Regions from separate parts of the Alkalibaculum bacchi genome, predicted to be linked through region 2. Evidence: riboswitches for the same ligand, from Rfam matches in the RefSeq annotation. Region 2 holds a riboswitch; each other region holds the start of a gene.
The links. Region 2 has a riboswitch for cyclic di-GMP ahead of flgB (flagellar basal body rod protein FlgB). Riboswitches for the same ligand answer to the same signal wherever they lie in the genome.
Positions count from the first base shown of each region.

Region 1: it holds a riboswitch for cyclic di-GMP, as region 2 does, so the genes downstream of both, DES36_RS08125 (aspartyl-phosphate phosphatase Spo0E family protein) here and flgB (flagellar basal body rod protein FlgB) in region 2, are expected to answer to the same signal.
Region 3: it holds a riboswitch for cyclic di-GMP, as region 2 does, so the genes downstream of both, DES36_RS06160 (methyl-accepting chemotaxis protein) here and flgB (flagellar basal body rod protein FlgB) in region 2, are expected to answer to the same signal.

Region 1 covers NZ_QNRX01000009.1:67,343-75,828, forward strand. The annotation lists gene DES36_RS08100 (aspartate kinase) at 1-824, shown strand, start outside; gene DES36_RS08105 (single-stranded DNA-binding protein) at 963-1,628, opposite strand; gene DES36_RS08110 (Mur ligase family protein) at 1,697-2,761, opposite strand; gene pdaB (polysaccharide deacetylase family sporulation protein PdaB) at 2,808-3,587, opposite strand; gene DES36_RS08120 (DUF4364 family protein) at 3,991-4,518, shown strand; gene DES36_RS08125 (aspartyl-phosphate phosphatase Spo0E family protein) at 4,647-4,799, opposite strand; cyclic di-GMP riboswitch class I at 4,961-5,047, opposite strand; gene DES36_RS08130 (valine--tRNA ligase) at 5,298-7,979, opposite strand; gene mgtE (magnesium transporter) at 8,360-8,486, shown strand, end outside.
Region 2 covers NZ_QNRX01000001.1:160,715-169,200, forward strand. The annotation lists gene fliG (flagellar motor switch protein FliG) at 1-722, opposite strand, end outside; gene fliF (flagellar basal-body MS-ring/collar protein FliF) at 734-2,329, opposite strand; gene fliE (flagellar hook-basal body complex protein FliE) at 2,359-2,721, opposite strand; gene flgC (flagellar basal body rod protein FlgC) at 2,909-3,343, opposite strand; gene flgB (flagellar basal body rod protein FlgB) at 3,695-4,081, opposite strand; cyclic di-GMP riboswitch class I at 4,346-4,423, opposite strand; gene DES36_RS00815 (hypothetical protein) at 4,647-5,018, opposite strand; gene fliS (flagellar export chaperone FliS) at 5,003-5,365, opposite strand; gene fliD (flagellar filament capping protein FliD) at 5,753-7,147, opposite strand; gene DES36_RS00830 (flagellar protein FlaG) at 7,152-7,520, opposite strand; gene DES36_RS00835 (flagellin N-terminal helical domain-containing protein) at 7,940-8,486, opposite strand, start outside.
Region 3 covers NZ_QNRX01000006.1:144,740-153,225, reverse strand. The annotation lists gene DES36_RS06190 (lantibiotic protection ABC transporter ATP-binding protein) at 1-355, shown strand, start outside; gene DES36_RS06185 (lantibiotic immunity ABC transporter MutE/EpiE family permease subunit) at 352-1,071, shown strand; gene DES36_RS06180 (lantibiotic immunity ABC transporter MutG family permease subunit) at 1,073-1,828, shown strand; gene DES36_RS06175 (response regulator transcription factor) at 1,839-2,498, shown strand; gene DES36_RS06170 (HAMP domain-containing sensor histidine kinase) at 2,489-3,874, shown strand; gene DES36_RS06165 (methylated-DNA--[protein]-cysteine S-methyltransferase) at 4,144-4,671, shown strand; cyclic di-GMP riboswitch class I at 4,897-4,984, shown strand; gene DES36_RS06160 (methyl-accepting chemotaxis protein) at 5,052-7,043, shown strand; gene DES36_RS06155 (sigma-54-dependent Fis family transcriptional regulator) at 7,341-8,486, shown strand, end outside.

The sequences.
Region 1 (8,486 bases), on a different contig from region 2:
ACAAAGTCATCATCGTAGCCGGTTTTCAGGGAGTAAATGAACATAGAGATATTACCACACTTGGACGAGGTGGCTCAGACACATCTGCAGTGGCTATTGCTAGCAAACTGCAATGTCCTTGTGAAATTTACACAGATGTAGATGGCATCTATTCTACAGATCCAAGGTTGTATTCAAAAGCAAAAAAACTTGATCGTATCAGTTACGAAGAAATGTTAGAAATGGCTAGTTTAGGCTCTGGTGTAATGCATGGAAGAGCCATTGAGCTTGGTCAAAAGTACGGCATTCCAATTTACGTAGCTTCTAGTTTAGAAGAAAAACCAGGTACCATAATAAAGGAGGTTGCACAAATGATGGAAAGTACTGCTATTACAGGCATGGCAATAGATAATAATGATGCAATAATTACTTTGGATTATGTTCCATATAGCATTCAAGTAATTTCAGATATTTTTAGTCGACTTGCTAAAAAAGACGTTAATATTGATATGATTAGTCAAACATCTCCTAGGGATAATTCTGTTAGTGTTTCTTTTACTGTGCCTAAAATCGAGTTAAAAGAAGCAAAAGAGGTATTATCCTATTTCGAATCAAAATACCCTGAAATCAGAGTAAATACAAAAGAAGATATTACTAAATTGTCTGTAGTAGGCATCGGCATGAGAAGTCAATCTGGTGTAGCAGCCCAAATCTTTGCTCTACTTGCTAAAGAAAATATTGAAATTGACATGGTAACTACATCTGAAATTAAAATTTCATACGTGATTAATCCGGAAAACCAGCAGACAGCAATTAAAGTAATTGCCGAAGAGTTTGGTTTATAATATGAATGCCCCAGGTACCCTTTACCTGGGGTTTATTAATATTCAACGATTCCTATACTTAACAGCAGAACTCATCTCCATTACTATTCTATTGAAGTATTATGCATCATCATACATGTAGATTTTATGTATTAATATTTACTCTTCCTCAACGCCTAAGTAATCGTTTTCCTCATCATCTACTTTAGCTAATTTTGAGATGGATACCTCGTAAGCTATCTTTTCAATGACCTGGCCATCTAGAAACTTCTTTTCATATTTTCTACTTTGAATTCTCCCCCAGATCTTCAAATGATTGCCTACTTCTATGTTTTTTGCATATCTTGCATTTCTTCCCCATGTGATGCAGGGTATATAATCTGATTTGTTATACATCCTATTTACCGCTAGGAGAATGTCACAAATCTCTCTGCCAAAGGGAGTTTCTCTATACACTGTAGGTTTGCAGATGTATCCGTCTAAATAAATATAGTTTGGATTGCTTTTTTCGTCGCTATTTTCGTCATAGGGTTCGATGTCTTTAGCGAAAATATTTAAGATGAGCTTGCTCTTATCCTCTATCTTTTTATTATACGACCTTAATTGTCCTTTTATATATACCTTATCTCCTTGTGCAAAATTCTGATCGGTCAAGAGCCGCTCTGATACAATTATTGGTAATTGATCTACATTTTCGCTTAATCTAGGGACTTCAATTAGTACACCATAAAAATCTTCTCCAAATACGGTATGGCTATATTCAAAGTCACTGACTATCTTGCCGATCAGTACGACCTTGTTGCTTTCTATTAAGTTGTCTGACATAGTTGTTTTCTCCTTTCTAGTATAAACAAAAAGTTATCATGAAATATTATATTCACTTGTCTTTCAATTTAGAACAATCTATGATGAAAACCAATACAGACAATCAATGAGTCTTCCCCGTTTCGTAGTGCATCTTTGCCAATAAACTGCTTTACATCACTGTAGTATTGAAAATCAATATGATTTCTTACAAGTGCATCGACTAAAATATCTTTTTTCGCATTATCTAAGATTTTCTTTCTCTTCCCTACGGCATAAATATTGGAATTTCTAATATATGAAAAATCCTCCAGAAATTCCTCTAGGGCTCCACTTAAGATGCCCTCAAGATTTTCCATAGAAATGACAATATGCAAGTGCTCATAATAAATATACTGAAATGTTTCAAAAAGCATCTTAATTGATCGGTTGTCTTTTGCCATATCAAAAACAAAAGTTATGTCCTTGTATTTTCGAAGCTCTAGCCTATTTTGTATTGGTTCTATACAAGTCAAAGCCTTTACAGACTCCTCTATATTTATATCAAATAACAAAGCTGTCGTAATAACAGCTATTGTATTGTATATATTTTGATAACCGAGCAAATTGCACACAATGGGCATTTCTTGTATCATTATTTCCTTACTGCCCGCAGATAAAACACCTCGTTGTAAATAATAATTGTATTCTATTCTGCCTTCTGAAACATATATAGTAGATGCTGTAACTGTGCTTTTCGAATTTAGACCATAAGTTATGACGTATAGATTCGATATTCCTTTAATGAGTTCTAAACTACCTTTACTATCTGCATTTAGAAGTACAGATTTTGCATTGCAAATAAGGCGCTTATACCCCTCTAAAACATCCTTGTTTTTGCTTTTATCCATTGCGCTTAGGATAACACAATCAAAAGCCATATCAAAAAACATGGTATTATCGTGTATTTCCACCAATAGAAATTCTACATCATTTTTTTTCATTTCTTCAATAGCTTCCATCCAAGCTATATCATTTGGCAATTTATTTTTGTTCATTCGTAAACCCAAATCACCTAAAGAAGCAACATTTCTTTCGCCGTAAAACAAGATATGCTCTAAGATATAAAGAATTGATGTTTTCCCATGAGTTCCTATCATTCCTATTGTTTTCATGAATTTCTCCTACGTATTTCCATTTTAGTTTAGTATATGTAATATCTTAATTTTTAACATTATTCTGAATTTGTTTTCCCGTATGATCCATTGTATAATTTTCCTTATAAATGAGTTCAGAAATAGGCACAATAGTATAACCTTGATCTTTTAGCTCTTTAATGATTGTTGGCAAAGCTTGAGTAGTATACTCTGCATTATTATGGAAAAGGACAATGGATCCTGGCTTTACATTAGATACTACACGATTGACAATTTGCTCAGCGCCTTCATTTTTCCAGTCTAAAGAGTCTACATCCCACTGAATCGTATAGCCACCTAATTCCTCAACGGTTTTAATCAAATCATTGTTATAAGCACCAAAAGGCGGTCTAAATAAAAAAGTGTCTAACTCTTTGTACTTACTAATCTTTTCGTTTGTACTATTGAGCTCTTCTTTCATTTTATTTTTGTCTAGTTTGGTCATATCTGGATGTGAACTAGAGTGATTCCCAATTTCATGCCCTGCATCTGCAATGGCTTGAACTTGTTCAGGGTACTTGTCAACCCACATGCCTACTAAAAAGAATGTAGTCTTAATGTCCTCCTTTTTTAATATATCCAATATTTCTTGAGTAAATTCGTCACCCCAAGCAGCATCAAAGGATATGGCTATGGTTTTATCCTCCTTGTCTACACTGTATATTGGCAATAACTTCTCCTGTGCATTAAAAACAGATGCTAGTCCTTCTCCTTTTGAAGTCATAAAAACTAATGATAAAATGATTACAACTAAAATCGCTGCTATGATGACCATTGTTTTTTTAGATAGAAAATATACCTTCAAAGGTATCCCCCTCCCATTATTTTATCTATTATTTAATAGTATTTAGAAATGTCCCAGCTTATTCATCTTTTATAAAAAATAATCTTATAAGATTTCTTTTTCCTATTTACATAATTCGCTTGTTTTTAACATTTAAACTTCCTATAATGAAAGTTACGATTATATGCTTTTTCTGTTATAATGTTCGAAACAGCAAGTGCCAGTCGTAACTTGCACCCAATCAGACTTCGCCATCACTCGTCTTCTTGAGCAAGTCTGACATGGGTATCACTAATGCTTCTCTGCATCGCTTCGCTCTTTGACAAGCAAAGTGCTATTCTAAACGACCGAAGCTGCAAAGCAACTAGGGCAATCTGCGGCTTATTGTGATATAATATAACTAATAAAGGGGCTGATTTGCGTCATGTATTTCGATTCTGAAAATATTTTAGAAAACAAATTAATCATCTTATTTGCTTTGTCTCAATTCAACATACCTATGACAAAAGAGCAAATAACACAGATCATATTAGAAAATGTACAAATCAGTTATTTTGATATTCAATTCCTGATTGAGAATCTTAAAACAGATGCGTTTATCTATGAAATGTCGGAGGCTGGAGTATCTTATTACTCTATCTCTGAGCCAGGAAGATCTACACTTAAACTCTTTGAAAGTAGAATCCCAACTTATATAAAAGAAATTATCACAATGTTCATCTCTCAAAATAAAGACAAAGTACTTAGACAGGTAAAATATCAATCTTCTTATGTAAAACAGAGCGATGGAGAATTTATTGTAAACCTAGTATTGTTAGAAAATGAAGTCTCTTTAATTGATATAAAGCTCAATGTTGTGAACAAAAATCAAGCAGAATTCGTATGTTCAAATTGGGAAAAAAACGGGGATAAACTATACACTCAGCTCATCAATACTTTAATACATGAGTAATATAGAGACATTGTCTTAAAAATAGACATTGTCTTTTTTGTAATCAGAATAAAAATTATATTTTTGACGCATGATAAAAAAGACATAAAGAGATATAAGAGAACATGGAATATTTTGCACTAGTAAAACTACTGATCTTCAGTCATACTTTCGTAGATTAACTTGTCTAGTTTCTGACTAATTTCAATGACTTCGGGTCTTAGAAGATTATCAGTATTTTCTTCGATTAATTTATTCATCTGATTCTTTAATTCCTTAATGCAATCATATACATTTTCCATCTAAAACCTCCCCTTCCGCATATCATTAATCATAAAACAAAATTCGATAATTTTCAACGCATACCATTTTTCATTTTTCGACACTGCCATCTATAGTTGAGGCTCTATACAGTAAAGTAATCATTAAAAAAACCACTCAAAACATATATTCAAATATGCGTTTTAGTGGCCGAACGATCTTTGCTACCCTTGAGCTTTAGACTCTGGCTTTGCGTCACTAGCTTTCACTAGTTTTGCCTTTTTAATTCGACATAAATATTGTATATTATAATTTTAATACAACAGCCTGTCTATAGTACCACATGCTCACAGTGTATTTTGTCGAAATCAGCATGTAATTTACCATTTTTAACCATTATTTACAATTGTTAATCAGTTATTTCATGATTGCTTACATTATTTAATAACCCTGCAACTTATGGAGCCAATGTCAAAAATAGGCTTTCCTATTATATAAAATACAGGGAGGCTACAAGCCTCCCTGCTAAAGAGTTTTCTCTAAAGGTATTTGTTTAACATTTCTATTACATTTTGTAACATGGTCTCATACTTTTCTTTTTTGGCCTTTTCCTCATCTATTATTTTCTGAGGTGCTTTTTTTACAAAACCTTCATTGGCCAGCTTTTTATTTACTCGGTCTACTTCTTTTTCAAGATAAGCCTTCTCTTTATTAAGCCTCTCAATTTCCTTTTCTTTGTCGATTAAATCTGCTAAAGGAATAAAGATTTCTCCTCCACTGATTACACTGCTTGCTACATTGTCTGGAACCTGAGATTTATTTAGTACACGAACATCAGTAGCATTTGCTAGACTCATAATATAGCCTTTACCATTTAAGATGACTTGTTCAATAGCTTGATCTTTGGCTACTATGAGGATCTCTGCCTTTTTTGATGGGACAACATTCATCTCTGCTCGGATATTTCGCACGCTTTTGATAATATCCATAACGAGTTCAATTTCCTCTTCTTCCTTTTGGAAGTTAAACTTTTCATTGTAAACAGGCCAAACTGCTTTCATAATCGTGTCTTCATCAACTAAATGAGTATATATTTCCTCCGTTATAAAAGGCATAAATGGATGTAAAAGTTTAAGTGCATTTTTTAAGACAAAAGCTAATGTATACTGTGCTGCAATCTTGCTATTGCCACCGTCTTTATTATACAATCTAGATTTTACAAGTTCAATATACCAATCGCAGAATTCATTCCAAATAAAGTCGTAAAGCTTTTGAGCTGCAATACCCATTTCGTATTTTTCCATATTGTCTGTTATTTCAGAGGTAATTTTATTTAATCGACTGATGATCCATTTATCTGCATTTTCTAAATTTTCTAGTGCAAGACTTTCTTGCTCAAAAGTATCTTCATGAATATTCATCATAACAAATCGAGATGCATTCCAAATCTTATTGGCAAAGTTACGATTAGCGATGATTTTGTCATCGGACCAGCGAATATCATTACCTGGAGCATTTCCAGTTACTATAGTGAATCTTAAGACATCAGCACCATATTCCTTAATAACTTCTAAAGGATTAATTCCATTTCCTAGGGATTTACTCATCTTTCTACCCTGCGAATCTCGAATCAAACCGTGGATATATACGTCCTTAAAGGGTGTTTCTCCCATTTGTTCGATTCCAGAGAAGATCATCCGAGCTACCCAGAAAAAGATGATATCATATGCTGTTACTAATACATTAGTAGGATAATGCTTCTTTAAATCTTCGGTATCATTAGGCCAGCCTAATGTAGAAAATGGCCATAACGCTGAACTAAACCAAGTATCAAGTACATCTTCATCTTGATAAATATTGTGAGACTGGCATTTTGTACAGGAAGTTGGCTTTTCTTTGGCTACCATTACTTCACCGCAATCCTGACAGTAATAAGCAGGAATTCGGTGTCCCCACCAAAGCTGTCTTGATATACACCAGTCTTTTATATTTTCCATCCAGTTAAAGTAAATCTTACTAAATCGATCTGGAACAAAGTTTGTAGACTTATTTTTTACAGCTTCAATTGCCGGTTCTGCTAAAGGTTTCATATCTACAAACCATTGGCTAGAAATAATGGGCTCAACAGTTGTATCGCAGCGGTAACAAGAACCTACATTGTGATCATGGCCTTCAATTTTTTCTAGAAGACCAAACTCTCTCAAGTCCTCTACAATTTGCTTTCTAGCTTCATACCGATCTAAACCTTCATATTTTCCTGCTAGTTCATTCATGCTAGCATCGTCATTCATTACCCTAATTTGTTCAAGATTATGCCTTAAACCTACCTCAAAGTCATTAGGGTCATGTGCAGGAGTCATTTTTACTACACCTGTACCAAATTCCATATCTACGTAGTCATCTGCAACGATTGGAATCTCTCTATTTACTAAAGGTAAAATTACAGTCTTTCCAACAAGGTGTTTGTATCTTTGGTCCTCTGGGTTTACTGCAACACCTGAGTCTCCTAGCATAGTCTCTGGTCTTGTTGTAGCAACGATCACATATTCATCGCTATCCTTAATTGGGTAGCGAATATGCCAAAAATGACCTTGTTGCTCGCTATATTCTACTTCGGCATCAGAAAGGGCGGTTTTACAATCGGGACACCAATTAATAATGCGGCTTCCACGATAAATAAGGCCCTTGTCGTACAATCTTACAAAAGCTTCCTTTACTGCTTCACTACAGCCTTCGTCCATAGTGAATCTTTCTCTAGACCAGTCACAAGAAGCGCCTAATTTTTTAAACTGATTGGTAATTCTGCCCTTATATTCAGTTGCCCAGTCCCAAGCTCGATTTAAAAACTCTTCTCGTCCAATCTCTTCTTTGGTCCTATCTTCCTCTTGGCGAATCTTCTCTACTACTTTTACTTCTGTAGCAATACTAGCATGATCTGTTCCAGGTAGCCATAGTGCTGCATAGCCTTGCATACGCTTCCAACGAGTCAAAATATCTTGTAATGTACCATCAAAAGCATGTCCCAAATGAAGTTGCCCTGTAATATTTGGAGGTGGCATTACTATTGTATATGGATCTCCTTTAGGATTGATTTCAGGTTTAAAATAACCTTGAGACTCCCAATGAGAATATATTTTTTCTTCCATGTCTTTTGGATTATATACCGTGGACATATTTGTTTCCAACAAAATCACTCCTCTGTGTAGAGCGCCTACGCGCATTTGTTCTAAGTTATAAGTTGTAAGTTCTAAGTAAAACCTGTTAGGTCACCATTAGTGACCGCTATGTAGGGTCTATAGATATGAACCCTACAATTTCACTTGTACAAACACCTGAAAGCCTTTATTTGTATATTTTTCAGGCTTTTTAAAAGACCATATTTTACATCTATACTGCATTATATCGATTTTTATCTTATTGTACAAGCAAAATTCGTAAGCTATTGCTTTATTGCCTTGCTTATTGAACAAAAAAACATTTATAATAGATAGATGAATGGAGGTGTAATCATGGATGATAATCCAGAAGGCAATTTAGAAAGACCCGTTAACCCATCCATGCTTACATATTGTGGATGGGAATCGGCAAAATAAAATAAGAGGTGATTCCCTTGGAACAAGTAATAGAATTAATCGACAAAAAACAATTTAAGGAGTTAAGAAATTATCTATCTACACTACACCCTTTTGATATCTCTGAGATCATGGAAGAACTCAATAGCAAGCATA
Region 2 (8,486 bases):
ATGTCCTCAAAGATAAATAGATTAGATTTTATAATTTCTGCTAAATCTGGCTGAGCGTCTTCAAGTGCATTAATGATGTTTTTTTCAGTACTTCGATCTACGGAGTTGAGAATCTCTACTAGTGTTTTTACGCCACCTATAGTCTCTGTATCATTCTCTACAAGGCTAGTAAATTTATTTTCCATAATTTCTTCAATCCTCTTAATGACGATTGGAGAGGTTCGATTGATGGTTCCGATTCTTTCAGCGATTTCCGTCTGCAATTCAACAGGAAATTCGGATAATACTATAGCCGATTTTTCTGGTTGCATATAGCACATAATTAAGGCTATTGTTTGAGGGTGTTCATTTCTCAGCAAATTGGTCAACTGCTGTGGATCTGCTTTTCTCGCTATGGCAAAAGGCTTTTCTTTTTGCTGTATTTGATAGAGAACATCTATGACCTCTTTCGCACGCTGAGCCCCTAGGGCCTTATTTAGTAAATTCTTTGCATAATCTATGCCCCCATCTAAAACGTATTCTTTTGCAGACGCCATATCTACAAAGTCACTAAGAACTTTATGTTTTTCAGCAGGCTCCACATAGTCAATATTTGCAATCTCATAAGTAACCTTTTTAATAATATTATCTGGTAATGATTTTAGTATTTGTGATGATGTTTCAGGACCTAAAGCTATTAGTAAAATAGCTGCCTTCCTTGCACCACTGTTTTTTGTCTGCATTGTCGCCACCTTTACTCTTGAATCCATGTTTTGATTAAATCTGCTACGATCTCTGGATTATCCTTCGCATAATTTTGCGCCTTTACTTCCTTCGCATCTGTTTTTACTTCTATATTTAAAGATTGTTTCGTATCCTCTTCATTTGCCATCCTTAACATCTCCATTGCTGTTGCTTCAGGCTGCAAATCCATCGCTAATTGACCTTGAGCTAGTTCCCTATTAGCAAATAACTCTTTCTGTTTTCTCCTAGAGAAGATGAGTCTAATGAGAGCTATTAATATCACAATTCCAAGGGCACTTAATAATGCGAAAATCACGTACTCACCGTATTTTTCAAATAGACTGCGATTATTTAATTCTTCTAATTCAATGGCTCGTAGTTCTTCTTCTAGCTGTTTTTCACTGGTTTTGTCAAAGATTACACCTTCAACGGTAATGACATCGCCCCGTTCTACATTGTATCCTGTTGCTGACGCCACAATATTTTGTATGCTTTGAATATCTCGATTTGCTAGCTCCCCATCGTAAATAACAGATGTAGTTAATTTATTTACCTTTCCAGGAGCCTTTATCCTTTGGGTTGTGGTAGAGTTTAATTCATTATTTATAGTTCTTTCATAAGTAGAGCCGCTGCCCTGTTGGCTCTCTACTACATTACTTACATTGTCATCTATATTGCCACCGGTAGCATTTTGCATCTCAATAGTATCTCCACTAGCAGATACTTGCTCGCTTCGAAGAACAGGCTCTTGATATGTGATTATTGTGCTTTCTTCTGAATCAAAGTCTAAATCTGCATAGACGGATATTTTTATTTTATCCTTGCCATAAGCACTGCCCAACAAATCATCTAGATTGGATTCAAGCTCTGATTCAAATTGTTTTTTTATTTCTTGATAGCCAGATGCAATATCTGTTGCATTTAATTCAGTATCTTCTTGTAAAAATGCGCTGAGGAGATTGCCCTTTGAATCAATTACTTGAATGTTTTTTTCAGGCAAATTGTCTACTGCCCCAGAAACCAATGAGGCAATGCCTTTGACCATGTCGTTTGTGACTTTTTGATTGGGTTTTACATCTACTATAACAGATGCACTAGCCTCTTTATCCTCTTTTTCAAATATGCTCTTTTCAGGCATCACTAAGTGCACTTTTGCAGACTTTATAGCCTCTAAGGACATAATTGAACGCTGTAGTTCTCCTGTTAGAGCCCTTTGATACATGATCTCTCGATCTTCTTCTGTGGCCATTAAGCCCGTATCATCAAAGATCTCAAAACCGGTGGAATTTTCAGGCATCATTGCATTCATTGCCAATTGCAAACGGTATTCATCTACTTGTTTTTTGTCAATGAGGATATCACTACCGCCATTTTCTAATTTATACTTCATTTTCTTCGTTTCTAGATCACTTACGATATTTCCTGCATCACTAAGTTCTAAATCACTAAATAAAGTAACGTATTCTGTTCTTTGTGTAAAATAGGTATAGATAGAAACAAAGGCAAGAATACTTACTAAAAAAGTAATCATTAAGACTTTTTTCCTCTTGTCAATCTTGTTCCAACCACTCTTTGCTCCATCTAAAACTGCCACAAATCTTTCCATCGTATTAAAATAACTCCTTTACAAGTCAACTATAATTGCATGTTGTTGATTTCTTTATACGCTTCCACGCATTTATTGCGAACTTGAACGGCAAGCTCTAAGGCAATTCGGGCTTCTTCTGTTGCTATCATAACACTATGCAAATCTTCAACTTCACCAGTAATGAAATCTTGTGTTAATTTATCAGCCTTTACCTGGGTATTATTTAATTTTTCAATTTCATTGCTAATAATATCTTTAAAGGAAGAAATTCCTTCAACAGAAGAGTTTTCACTCGGTAAAATGGTAGAATCTGTTTTATTGACTGTAGGTATATTGGCACTTGCTAATGACTCATAACTTATTTGGTTTGTATTAGCTAGAATACTATTGTATAAAGACAATATGTTCATTTACGTTTCCTCAATTCTATTGTTTTTAAGGTGGTAAGCTTTAAGGTGGTAAGGTGGTAAGGTGGTAAGGAAAAGCATTTTTGCCACCGGTGGTGGCTTAGTGATAGAACGGTGAGGCACCGTTCCCTCCCCTGTCTCAGCTTATTTTTCTTCCACTTTCAGCTTTCCACTTTCCACTAACCTGAAATCACCCTTTAGAAATTTCCAAGGCCTTTTTTAGTATGCTCTTGCTGGTATTTAAGGCAGTTACATTTGCTTCGTATGCTCTCTGTGTGCTGATTAAATGAATCATTTCATCTACCATATTTACATTTGGCATCATAACATATCCTTCTTCATTGGCATCAGGATGAGATGGATTGTAAACCATTTCGAGATTTTCCTCATCTTGAGCAATGCCAACCACTCTAACACCAGCGCTCTTTTTTTCCATACGTCCTGTAACCTTGCTGATTTCAGTTCTTAATTTCTCTTCAAAGACTACGTCTTTACGCAAATAAGGCCCACCCTCTTCTGTTCGAGTAGTGTTTACATTGGCAATATTTGTAGAAATCGTATCCATCTTTAATCTTTCAAGAGCTAATCCACTTGCGTTAATTTGCATGGAGTTAAACACTGACATATTAAACTAACCTCACTTTAAAAACATTTTAAAAATGTCTTAGTATATTGTTTGTTCTCTAATAGCTAGTCTTCAAAGATCCTTCGCTACGCTCAGGATGACTGGGGCAGGAGCTAGGGCGCTCAGAATGAATGAGCAAGGAGCTTGGGTGCTCAGAATGACTGAGGCAAGAGCTTGGGTGCTCAGAATGACTGAGACAAGAGCTTGGGCCTTCGGCACTTAGAGATACGAAGAATCGCCTCTAACCAACTCCCCGGTCATCCTAGAGCGCAGCGAAGGATCTTCACATCAGCCACCAGTGGTGGCTATAAGGTTTTGCTTACCACCTGACCACCTTACCACCTGACCACCTTATTTATTAATTACATAGTTCAAATTAGCGAGCCTAGAATTCAACTGAGAGACTAATGTATTGTAATACAATTCATTAGCTGCTAATTCGGTCATTTCTAAATCGACATCTACATTGTTTCCATTGTCGTTTAGAGAAGTAGATTCTCTTTTTTTTACAATAGGTTCTATATCTTCTACTTCCCCAATGCCAAAGTGATTAGGATGAGATTTTTCTAAAGTCACTGCATTTTCATCTATGGCTGTCTTTAGTAAGTCTTCAAATTGAACTTTATTCACTTTGTAATCAGGTGTGTTGATATTTGCAATATTGCTAGATACGGTTCTTTGACGTAAAGAGGACATATCTAATCCTTTTTTGATCAAATCATAACTAAAATTACTCATTGTAAAACCCCTTTTATACAGTTTCTAATACCCATTTTATACAATAGTCTAACGATTCTTGTACAGTTGTTTAATAGCTGTTCCACTTTGGTTAGCAATCGTTAATAATTTAGTACAAATTATTCTAAACTTAAAAGTTTAGTCGTCTATTAGTAAGTTCTATTTTTAAGCTTTCTTATTCTCCCTATTAAACATATAGGTTAAGTTGACTATTTTAAAATAAAGTAGACCTTTTACAATATTACTAAAAATTGACAAAAAAAATATAGCAACTGGCTGCCATCTTGCGAAGGCCCTATAGCTTTGCGTCCTTACCTTTCGATAAGTTTGCCATTATAGTACATATTATCTTTATATGACATATTATCACAAATTTTTACATCTAACAACAAAAAGCGCAAAAAATACATGGATTTTACATGGATTTTCTTTGCGCTTTGGTTTTATTTAACTTGAATAAGATTTAATTTATCGTTCTACCTTAATCGTCTTTTAATGACAACTACGTTTGTGTGTTAGAATGTTGGAAATCAAATTTATTTTATACCTTAAACTTTACGTATACTTAAATATCCTTATCTATAAATATAGCTCTTTTACTGACAGATATATAACTATCTACTACATTATTTCGTTTTTTCACTTGTTTCATAGCTCCTACCAAATTTGCCTTTTTCTTTTGTAAGGATTCCATTAATTCTCTTTGTGCTGTAGAAAGAATATTAATATTTGTGCGATAAACTTCGTCTTCTGCATAGGAGCCTTGTTCTTCTTTGACAGCTTCCGTAATCTTTATGACTTGATCAAATTCGATTTTATTCTCCTCAATCAACCCTATACCTGTTTCTATTTCTCCGTCCCAAGATTGAATGTTTGCGATCACCTTTTTTAGAATTTCATTCCTTCGGTCAAGTAAATTTTCTAAATCTGCGCCCATGTGTCTCTCAACTCTTGCAGGTAATTTTTCACTTCAATAATACCCTCTGGATTTTTGTCAATATTAGCACGGACGAGTTTAAAATTCATATACTCATAAAGCTGGTATAAATTCTTGGCAATGTCTCCACCTGTTTCAAAATTTAAGGTAACCATAAACTCATTTATTATATCTTGAGCTTTCTTTAGGTTTGTATTAACCGTTTCATAGTCCTTACTCTCTAAAGCCATCTCCGCTAACTTACAATTTTTTATAGCACCATCATATAACATAATCAACAGTTTTTTCTTAGGTGCCGTCGTGATTTGATTATTTTTATATACATTGTTTGCATAAGCGTGGTTCATTTTTTTCTCCTTTATGCGGTTATTTGATATATGAGGTTTCTGAAAGTAATTAGTGCTCTAGCTAATCAGAGTTGTTAGTCGAAAAAAGCGGAAAGTGGAACTCGCCCCTAGGCGAGATTGTGTAAGATCCTTCGCTACGCTCAAGATGACTGAGGTAGTTAGCTTCGGTGATTACACAAGTCTCTGCACCCCTTAGATCTAAGCTACTGCTTTGTCATCCTGAGGAGCGCAAGCGACGAAGGATCTTTGACCCCAAAGCTTGACCCTAGCCTCCCACTTCCAACTTCTTACCTCCTGCATCTAAATGCATAGGGAACGGCGCCCTCATCGTTCCTCCATTAAGCTACCACTGGTGGCTAAGACGGTTTTGCTGACCACCTTACCACCTTATTTCTTACTCACATTCATCGCATCAATCTGCCCCACCAACCAGCTCATCTGGCTCTCTGCTTCCATCATGGCTACGTCTAAGGCGGTGAACATCTTTATGTATTGGGCTTGTTTCTTTTCCATTCGGAGGTTAAATCGGTCGATTTGATCGTTTAAATCTTCTAAGGTCTTTTCTAAACTTTCTGTCTTGCCTTTGATAATCCCTTTATCAGATGTAATATAGGAATTAATGTAATCATTTAATCGTACGCCAAAACCACTTTCTTCACCTTTGCTGTCCTTACTATTAAAGAAATTCGCTACATTTTGTGGGTCTTTCTCTAAAGCTTCGGTCAATTTACTAGAGTCAAATTGCAATTTACCAAACTTATCTATGGTAGTGACCCCTAGTTCCGAAATATCTTTAATCGTCGTGTTTTCATTACCTATAGTAGAAGTCACCAGATTACGAAGAGAGGAATGAAGCCTCATTAATGTACTATCTCCTGCCAAAGTTCCTCCACTACCTGGTATTTTAGGATCTCCTGCTGCTAGCTTGTCCTCTATAAAAGTCATAGTAGAATTATACTGGTCTACAAAATCCTGTATGGCACCAGATAACTTGGAAGTGTCTAATGATACTTTGACCGTATCGTGTTTTCCTTCTTCGTGGGTATTCTTCAAATGAATGGTTGTATACTGTAAAACGTCCTTCACTTCATTGGAATTTCGCTCTACGCTTACTCCATTAATGGTAAACTTTGCAGTAGTACCTTCTTCAACCTTCTTACCTGCCTCTGTAGTCAGACCAAGTTTTCCTAAGACCGTACTACCCTCAGCTTCTGATAATGTGATGGCACGATTACCTGTTTTTGCATCTGTAAGATAGAGCTGATCGTCAATAATCGTTGCGCTGATACCTGTGTCTTTTGATGCATCATTAATTTTACTGGTGATCTTACTTAGAGAATCCCCTGCTTCAATCGTAATATCTACACTTTTGTCATCACTGTTTTTAATAGTAAAAGTACCACTTATATCTAAAGCCTTGGTAATCCCACCCTCAGGTAAAGAAATTTTTCCAGAAAGAACACTAGTGCTCGTCGCCAATCGCTCTACATGTATTTTGTAATCTCCTACAGAAGTATTCTTAGATGCCGTAATAGAAACAGTATTTTCATTCGTAGAAGTAGAAGATTTTGCATTAAGAGTATCGGTTTTCGTTAATGCACTAAGTTTACTATTTAGAGAATTTAGCCTCGTATTAATATCCTTCCACGCATTTTGTTTTGCTGTAAGATTTGTCTTTTTATTCGATAATTGCACCAAAGGCAATTTTTCCGCTTCCATAAGCTTATCAATCGACGTCTGATCGATCCCAGAATAAGACCCTATAAAATTAATTCCTGCCATTATTTCACGCCCTTTCGTCTACTAAAATACCAACCAAATCCCAAATATTTGCCACAAGATCTAATATCTTTTCTGGAGGTATTTCTTTGATGATTTCATCGGTTTGTGTATTGACCAGCTTTACCATAATGCGATTGGTTCGCTCATGGATTTCGAATTTAAACTGCTCTTCATTTCGAAATATTAACTCATTACTATCCTCTACAGCCCTTTCTAAATCCTCTCGGCTGTAGTCACGTGCTTGTCCTTGTTCCTTAGAATAAACCACTAGCTCAGGAGCCTTCCGCTCACTTAAATGATTATCTAAAGACTTGTCTTCTGTTTTTGGTACGGTTTTTTGAGTCTGCGTTATAGGTCGAGTAATATGAATCATAAAAACACCCCTTTAACAATGAACAATGAACATTGAACATTGAACATTGAACATTGAACATTGAACATTGAACATTGAACATTGAACATTGAACATTGAACATTGAACATTGAACATTGAACAATTATTGAAACTTTTCGCTTTGCGAAAAGTACTTTTGGAAATTCTCTTCGCAAAATTAAAAGCACATTAGTTCTAAGTTTTATGTTGTAAGTTCTAAGTAAAACCTTTGATTACTAATAGTAACTATGTATGCCAATTAAAGCCACCCCTACTACTCATGTCATCCTGAGGAGCCTGCGACAAAGGATCTTACACTACCTCGCCCCTAGGCGAGATATGTTTTCAGCTTTCCGCTTTCCGCATTCAGCTTTTTAAAAAAAGCCGACCGCATAACAGTCGGCTTATTTTAAAAACTATTATTGAAGTAATTGAAGTACAGATTGTGGCATTTGATTTGCTTGTGCAAGCATGCTTGTAGCTGCTTGGCTTAAGATATTGTTCTTAGTGAACTCCATCATTTCTTGAGCCATATCTACGTCACGAATACGTGATTCAGCAGCAGATAGGTTTTCAGATGTTGTAGTTAAGTTGTTGATTGTGTGATCTAATCTATTTTGAGTAGCACCAAGTTTAGATCTTTCAGCTGATACTGATTTGATAGCTTCATCTAGTGTTGCAATAGCTTCATTTGCACCACTCTGTGTTAATACGTCGATATCTTTAACTTTATTAGTGCTACTACCGAGTGTTTTTGTACTCATTTCGTTAATGTCTATTAACATATTTTGATCTTTATTAGCACCGATATGTAACGCTGCACCACTTTTTGTTACGTTAATTGTAGCGGTATCACTATCAGCTCCAGCTACTTCTAGTTCGGCACCTCTATAAATTACTGATTGACCAACACCTTTTAGTTCTTCAGTTACCATATCACCATCACTGATATTTACTTCAACATTG
Region 3 (8,486 bases), on a different contig from region 2:
TCTTGAAAACGTAGGAAAGAAGAAAGTAAAGAATTTTTCCATGGGAATGAAACAGAGGCTAGGTATTGGTATTGCTATTATCAATAAACCCAAACTATTAATCTTAGATGAGCCTACAAATGGATTAGATCCCATTGGCATAGAAGAATTAAGAAAGTTAATTAGATCTTTTCCTCCTCAAGGAATGACAGTAATCTTATCGAGTCATATTCTATCAGAAGTAGCACAAGTAGCTGATGAAATAGGAATTATATCCAACGGCATTATTGGACATACAGGCAAAATAAATAAGAAGGATGATCTTGAAAAAATATTTATGGATATTGTACGAAGAAATAGAGGTACAAGACAATGAGGGATATTATTAGAGCAGAATTTTTAAAAAGTAAAAGAACAACTGTAAATAAGTTTGCTATAATAACACCTCTGTTTACACTTTTATTATGTACATTATGGGGTGGAGGTCAAAATGGAGCGTATAATTGGTGGTATGTAATGTTTCTTCCAGGGATGTTAGCGATTATTTCTGCCCAGATAATTACAAGGGAGAAGGATATTTCCTATAAAGGAGTGTCTTTATATCCACAAGATAAAGGTACAGTTTGGTTCGGAAAAATACTCTATATTAGTATTCTATTTGTATTCTCTAGTGTGATCTTTATGGTAGGGATTCATGGTATTGGTCTTATATTTGAATCAATTATCCCATTAAAATCAAATATTCTTGCAACAGTGATATTAATACTAACATTCTTATTTAATATACCACTTAGCATGTTTTTGACGGTACAATTTAATATGTTTGTTGCCGTTCTCTTTAATATAGCTATGACAATGATTGGAGTACTATCCTTCGATACAACTTCAATATTGAAATTTTTTCCATATAGGACATCATCCGCATTAATGGCTCCAGTTCTTCATATTTTACCTAATGGTCTTCCAGTATCAGAAAGCAGTCTTCACCTAAACGGAGATATGGTTATAAGAGATACTGTGATTAGTATTATTATTTTTATTATATTAACTATTTTGACATCCCTGTGGTTTAGGAAAAGAGAGGCAATTTAAAATGCTACAGTTAGAAAAACTCCTAAAAGCTGATATAATGAAATTAAAATCTACTCAGATTGTGTGGATGCACTTATACATACCTATTTTAGGACTGATACTATTTTTAAGTTATTATTTATACTCTCCCTGGGACAGTATGAGTAAAATTTCGGCATATTTACAAGTATTATGTATGATTTTTCCCATATTAATCGGGATAATTACTTCAATGATGGCCGATCAAGAGTATGTGGCAGGATGTTATAGAAATCTTTTGGCAAGCTCAGAAACAAGGTGTTTATCATTTTTAAGCAAACTTATTTTAGTGCTGGCATTTGGAGCGCTTAGTACAATTATAGCCGTTTTAGGTTTTTATATAGGGTATACCTTTATAGAGGACATAATATTTCCTTTTACTATGTATTTAAAGGTTGCGGGAGTATTAATATGTAGTAATATTTTTTTATATATTTTGCATTTCTTTTTAAGTTTAAGATTCTCGAAGGGGATTTCCATTGGGATAGGAATTGTAGAATCCCTTATATCAGCATTGTTTTTAACAGGCATGGGAGATGGCAGGTGGCCCTTTTTACCTAGTTCATGGAGTATCAGATTTATTAGCTCTTTACTTATGAAATATCAAGATAGTGGTGGCGCTTTTAGAGACCCAGCTTTAACCTTAGGAATCATGATATCTATTGTTGGAACAATACTATCTTTGATAATTATAGTAGCATGGTATACAAAGTGGGAAGGGGAAAAGTCAGAGGAATAGGAGAATTATTGTGGCGAATATTTTAGCTGTAGATGACGATAAATCCATTTTAGATTTAATTGAGAATGTACTAAATAAAAGTGGGCATTTTGTCAAAAAAATAAACGAGCCAGAAAAGGTTTTTCAAGAAAATTTAAGCTACTATCATCTCATAATATTAGACATAATGATGCCTAATATTGATGGTTTTCAATTATGCACTAGAATAAGAGGATCGGTCGATTCACCTATTTTATTTCTTACTGCAAAATCAGACGAAACAGATATCATTAAAGGATTGGGGTTAGGAGGAGATGATTTTTTGATGAAACCCTTCGGAGTTCAAGAACTCCGTGCAAGGGTAGATGCTCATATTAGGAGAGAACAACGAGAAAAAATCAACTCTGTAATTATTGATAATATTAGGTTTTCAATTTCCAGTAAAGAGTGTTTTGTATTAGATAATAAGGTACCACTTACAAAAAGTGAATATGAAATAAGTGAATACTTAGCTCTTAATCGAGGCAAGACATTTTCTAAGGAACAAATATTTGAAGTTGTTTTTGGATATGAGAGAGAGAGTAATTTAAGTGCAATTGTTGAACATATAAAAAACATACGAGCTAAGTTTACTCAATTTAAAGAAGAACCTATAAAGACAGTTTGGGGAATAGGGTATAAATGGGAATAAGAAAAAGTACAAAACTACGTACAACTTTTATTAAATATGTTGTATCCCTTGGTTTACTTATTATTATTTTAATATTAGTGAACTATTACTTGTTCATTGTAGCCTCCATTGGAGTTTATCCAGCAAATTATTCAGAAAAAATAATTCAAAGTAATTACGATGAGTTAAAGAATTTACCTAGGGTGACCATAGAACTATTGACTCCAATGTGTAATTTTGGTGTTTATTCTGAGGAAGGAGATTTTCTATATGGAAATTTTTCTTCTAAGGATATAAAAATAAACTGGGATAGATATCAACAAGGAAAAACATCAACAGGTTTAGAAAAGTATATAATAACGATTGATCGTGATGAGGGGATATTGATTATTACCTATCCTTTAACTGCGCAATATAGAAATGAAATTTTAAGGAGAACTTTACCTAATGCTGAGTTGACAATAGTGATTGTATTTTTTATTCAGCTTATAGCTTTGATCATTTTGTGGTCTAATCGATTTGCCAAAAAGGTTAATAATGAATTAAAAACCCTTCTAATACCAATGGCAAAAATACAAGAACAGAACTTAGATTTTAATGTAGGTACGAGTAATATAGAAGAAATCAGCATGGTTCTTAAAGGGATTGATAAGATGAAAAACTCATTAAAAAAGGCCCTAGAAGAACAATGGTCAGTAGAACAGCAAAAGAGAGAACAAATATCAGCTTTAGCACACGATATAAAAACGCCTTTAACGATAATTAAAGGGAATGTTGGATTACTTGGTGAAACAAATTTGACAAATGAGCAGAAATCTTATTGCGGTTATATTGAGGAAAGTAGTGAACACATGGAGGGATATCTAAAAAGTTTGCTGACTATTACAAAAAAAGAAATTGATTATCGTAAATCTGATGAAATCATCAGCGCTATGAAAACAACAAATTTTATAAGAAGCCAGGGAGAGGCTCTTGGAAAAATTTATGATCTCAATATGATATGGAACATAGATATTGAAGAAGATTTATATATACAAGGAAACAAAGATGAATTTGAAAGAGCATTGATGAACATTTTGTCAAACGCAGTAGAGTTTTCTTCAAAAAATTCTAGTGTTATTATTAATGGTTTTATTGATAATTCTTATCTCATTATCCAAGTAATAGACCAGGGGAATGGTTTTTCTAAAAAAATGCTAAAGTATGGAAAACAGCGATTTACAATGGATAATGATAGCAGAACCAAAACTGGACATCATGGATTAGGTTTATATATAGCAAACACCATTATTACAAAATATCATGGAGAACTTATATTATCCAACGATAAGAATGGTGGTGGGTCCGTTACAACTAAGATTCAAATTTTCCAAAGAGACATGTCGCCGAACCGCTGAGTTTGTCGCACAACAGAGTTACAAAAGCGAAAAGGAATATCGCTATTTTTTAGAAGAACTCGGTTATTGTTTGGGAATATATTGATAAAGGATTCATTTCCAATAGGGTGATTGCATTTGGCACATTAGGAGTGTTATGCTTCATGCCAACAATAAAGTATCAAAAAAGAATTTCTTTATTTTTAGGACATTCAAATATCGAAGAATAATAGATATACGATGAAAGAAAATCGCAGTTGAATATAAATATAGAATTAGAGGAGGAGAAAATGTACTACTCGATACATTACAAATCGACCGTTGGGGATATATTGCTTGCAAGTGATGAAGATAGTATTATTGGTCTGTGGATTGGCGAACAGAAATATATCGGAAACACAATGCCAAAAAATATTATCGAAAAAGATGATATTCCAATACTTAAAGAAGGTATAGCATGGTTAGATGATTATTTCACTGGTAAGAAACCAAAAATATCTAGGCTACCTCTTGCTCCTATAGGTGGTGAGTTTAGACAGCAGGTGTGGAAAATTCTCACTGAAATACCCTATGGTGAGCTGACAACATACGGTCATATGGCGAAAGAAGTTGCAAAACGCATAGGGAAAAACAGGATGTCTGCTCAAGCTGTAGGTGGTGCTGTGGGACACAATCCCATATCTATCATTATACCTTGTCATCGTGTAGTAGGCACCAACGGAAGTCTGACCGGTTATGCAGGTGGAATTGAAAAAAAGGTAAAGCTACTAGAGCATGAAGGAGTGGATATGACTGGATTATTTGTGCCCCAAAAATAAAAAAGATGTACTTTATCTAATAAAAAGAATATTAAGGGAATTAAACGTGATCCATGAATAAAAAAATCTACTTTTATATCTATTATTTAACCACAATAGGATTAACAATCGTATAATGTATCGCAGCTAAATTAAAAAAGTGCCGAAATATGTAAAATAGGTGTTGATTTATTAAGAGATTTTAACTATGATAGAAATAATAAAATAAATTTTTGACAGTTTAATTACATCTAAGGGCAAACTTACCGAAAGGTAAGGACGCAAAGCTATGGGCCTAACCGACTTATTTGTCGCAAGGTAGCCAGTTGCATATTATAAACAAAACCCTTTTATCTAATTTTAAAAGGGATTTTTTTATTTTAACAAAAGGGGGAGTTAACATGAGAAGTATTAAAATGAAATTAGTGGTTTATTTTTCTGCACTTATTTTATTTTCATCTGTAGCTTTAGGAATCATCTCCATCAATAGCGCTAGTAAAATTGTTACAGTGGAAGCAGAAAAAGGTCTTATAACATCTGCTAATGATGGAGCAGTAGTAGTGCAGAACCGAATGGAAATTCAAAGAAGAACGCTAGAAGTACTTGCCCAATTAGGCGAAATCCAAAATATGGACTTAGAGGTTCAAGTTCCTATTTTGCAAAAACAAGTAGAAGTTTCTGACTTTATTAATTTTGGAATCATGCAATTAGATGGAACCGTAACTTATACAGATGGAAGGACAATCCAGCTGCCAGAAACAGACCCTGTATGGAAAGCCTTAAAGGGCGATAAGAATGCGTTGAATTTTGGTATTAGCCCAGCCACAGGTGAAGTTGTTTTAATATATGCGACACCTATTGAAAGAGATGGAAAAATCGTAGGAGCACTTTTAGGACGCCGAGATGGCAATGCCTTAAGTGATATTACAGATACGTTAAAATACGGCGAAACAGGTCAAGCCTATATAATGGATAAAGAAGGGACAATTATTGCCTACTCAGATCGAAGTGTAGTAAGCAATCAAATTAATCCCATAAAGGCAGCAGAAGCCGATGACAGTGAAAAGGCATCTGGAGAATTTCATAAGAAAGTGCTAGAAGAAAAAACAGGAGTAGCCAAGTATAAGGATAGCCAAGGGAAAGAATTATACTCGGCATATGATTCTATTGATAATACGGATTGGATTCTCATTATGAGCGCAGATGAAGAGGAAATATTAGCAGGAATACCATCCTTAATGAAGGCAATTATTTTATTAACTGCTGTAGTATTAGCCATAAGTATAATTATAATCTATCTTATCGGCAATACAATTGCAAAGCCTATTATTAACGCAACCGCTCTTGCAAAAACCCTTGCCGATTTAGATCTTACGAGAGATGTTTTAGAAGCTGATTTAAAAAGCAAGGACGAAACTGGAGAATTGGCAAGATCATTCCAGAGTATTACTGACAATCTTCGAATGATTGTCAATGAAGTTAATGATTCTTCTGAACAAGTAGCAGCAGCCTCTGAAGAATTAATGGCAAGCTCTGGACAATCTGCAACTACTGCTGAGGAAGTTACAAAAACTGTAGAAGAAATAGCAAAAGGGGCTGCAGAGCAAGCTCTAAATACAGAAGAGGGCTCAGCAAGAGCTACTAAGCTAGGTGAAACCATAGAACAAGATTTAAACTATGTAAAAAACTTAAATGTTACTACAGAAAAAGTATCTACTATAGTGGGTGAAGGTTTACAAGAAATTGAGAAACTAATCCAAATAACAGATGAAAGCACGCAAGCTATCCAAGACATTCATAGTATCATCTTACAGACAAATAGTAGTTCAGATGAAATTGGAGAAGCTAGCAGCGTAATCAAATCCATTGCAGATCAAACAAATCTATTGGCATTAAATGCAGCTATCGAAGCCGCAAGAGCAGGAGAAGCGGGAAAAGGTTTTGCAGTAGTAGCAGAAGAAATAAGAAAACTAGCAGAGCAATCCTCTGCATCTACTATGGCAATTGATGAAACCATATCTGAGCTTCAAACAAATGTTGGGAGCGCAGTAAAATCAATGAATAGAGTATCTGCAATATTTGAAGAACAATATAATAGCGTTCAAAATAATAAAGATAAATACATAATGGTTGAAAAAGCTATGAACGATGCAATAAGTGCAGTTGAAAAATTAGATGTTTCTAGTAAAGAAATGGAAAAGATGAAGAATGAAATCTTGAATACATTACAGAATTTAACTGCTATTGCAGAAGAGAATTCTGCAGGTACAGAGGAAGCGTCTGCCTCTATGGAAGAACAAACTGCATCTATTCAAGAAATAGCAGGTGCTAGCGAAGGTCTCGCAAACTTAGCACAAAATTTACAATCAGCAATTCGAAAATTTAAAATCTAATAGGCGCAAGGATGTACGAGAAATCAAAGCAAAATAAATAAATCTGTGCTTTAGAAAAAGAATGGCTCTGTTCTGGTAGAAATTTAAACCAGTAAAGAGCCATTCTTTGTGATTATTGTAAGGAGGAACGAGGTAATAAATTACTATCATATTGAAAATACTGGAAGCAATTGATATAATTACAACAATAACATATTTAAGTATTTTTTATTGTTAAGATATTTTTTTGTTACTAAAGGTGTCTGCTGTGAAAATGTGTTCGATATGTACTAAAAAGAGGGTGAAGGGAGCGATGATATGAAGGGGAATTATAAAGTATTAATAAAAGAATCTGAAGAAAGATGTAGGCAGCTTGCACTAAAAAGAGAACAAAAATACAGCAATAAAATAATTAGCGATGCAAATTTACAAAAGATTCTTATGAAGAACAGAGATATGATTATGACTGCACTCCCATTTATAAATGAACTAATTAAATTTACAAAGGGAAGTGATTTCTTTGTTTTTTTAACGGACAGTGAAGGATGTATTCTAAATGCAATGGGAGATGAAAAAATTTTAACAGAGGCTTTTAGCCTTAAAATGATTCCAGGTGCATATATGAATGAAGAAAATATTGGGACAAATGCCATGTCTTATGTTATTAAAACAGGAAATCCCGTACAGCTTACTGGAGAAGACCACTATATTTACGCTTATCACAGATGGACATGTTCAGCGGCACCAATAAAAGACAGTCACGGCAATGTAATTGGTGTCGTGGATTTAACCGGGTATACAAGAAATGTACATCCTCACACTCTTGGAATTGTTGTTGCAGTAGCTAAAGCTATTGAAGAGATGATTGCTGTTAAAGCTCAAAATGAACAAGAAAAAAGAAAATACAATAGTATTAACAAAGTCCTTAATGCTATTAATGAGAGTATTATCACTTCAGATAAACATGGGAATATAAAAAGGTATAATGATAAAGCAGCAGAAATATTTGGAGAAAATAACAAATTAAAAGAACATAATATCGGTCAAATAATTGATGAATGGCATCAAGTAAAAGATATGCTCCTTGCCAATAAAAACATAGTAAAAAAGGTTCATATCACCTCATGTAAGGATATCTCATACGATTTAGAAGCAAATAAAATTTACAATGAGGACGAAGAACGTTTTGAAATAGTATATACTTTTAAGAAAAATGAAAGAGCAAATCATCATAAGGTAAATAAGTATAAGTATAATTTTGATAATATTATAGGGCAAGATAGAAATCTAATTAAAATAATTGAATATGCAAAAAAGATAGCAGATAGTAGTTCGACCGTTTTAATTATGGGCGAAAGCGGTACGGGAAAAGAATTATTTGCACAATCTATTTATAATTCGAGCTCTAGAAATGATGGACCCTTTATTGCAATAAATTGTGGAGCTATTCCTGAAGCTCTTATT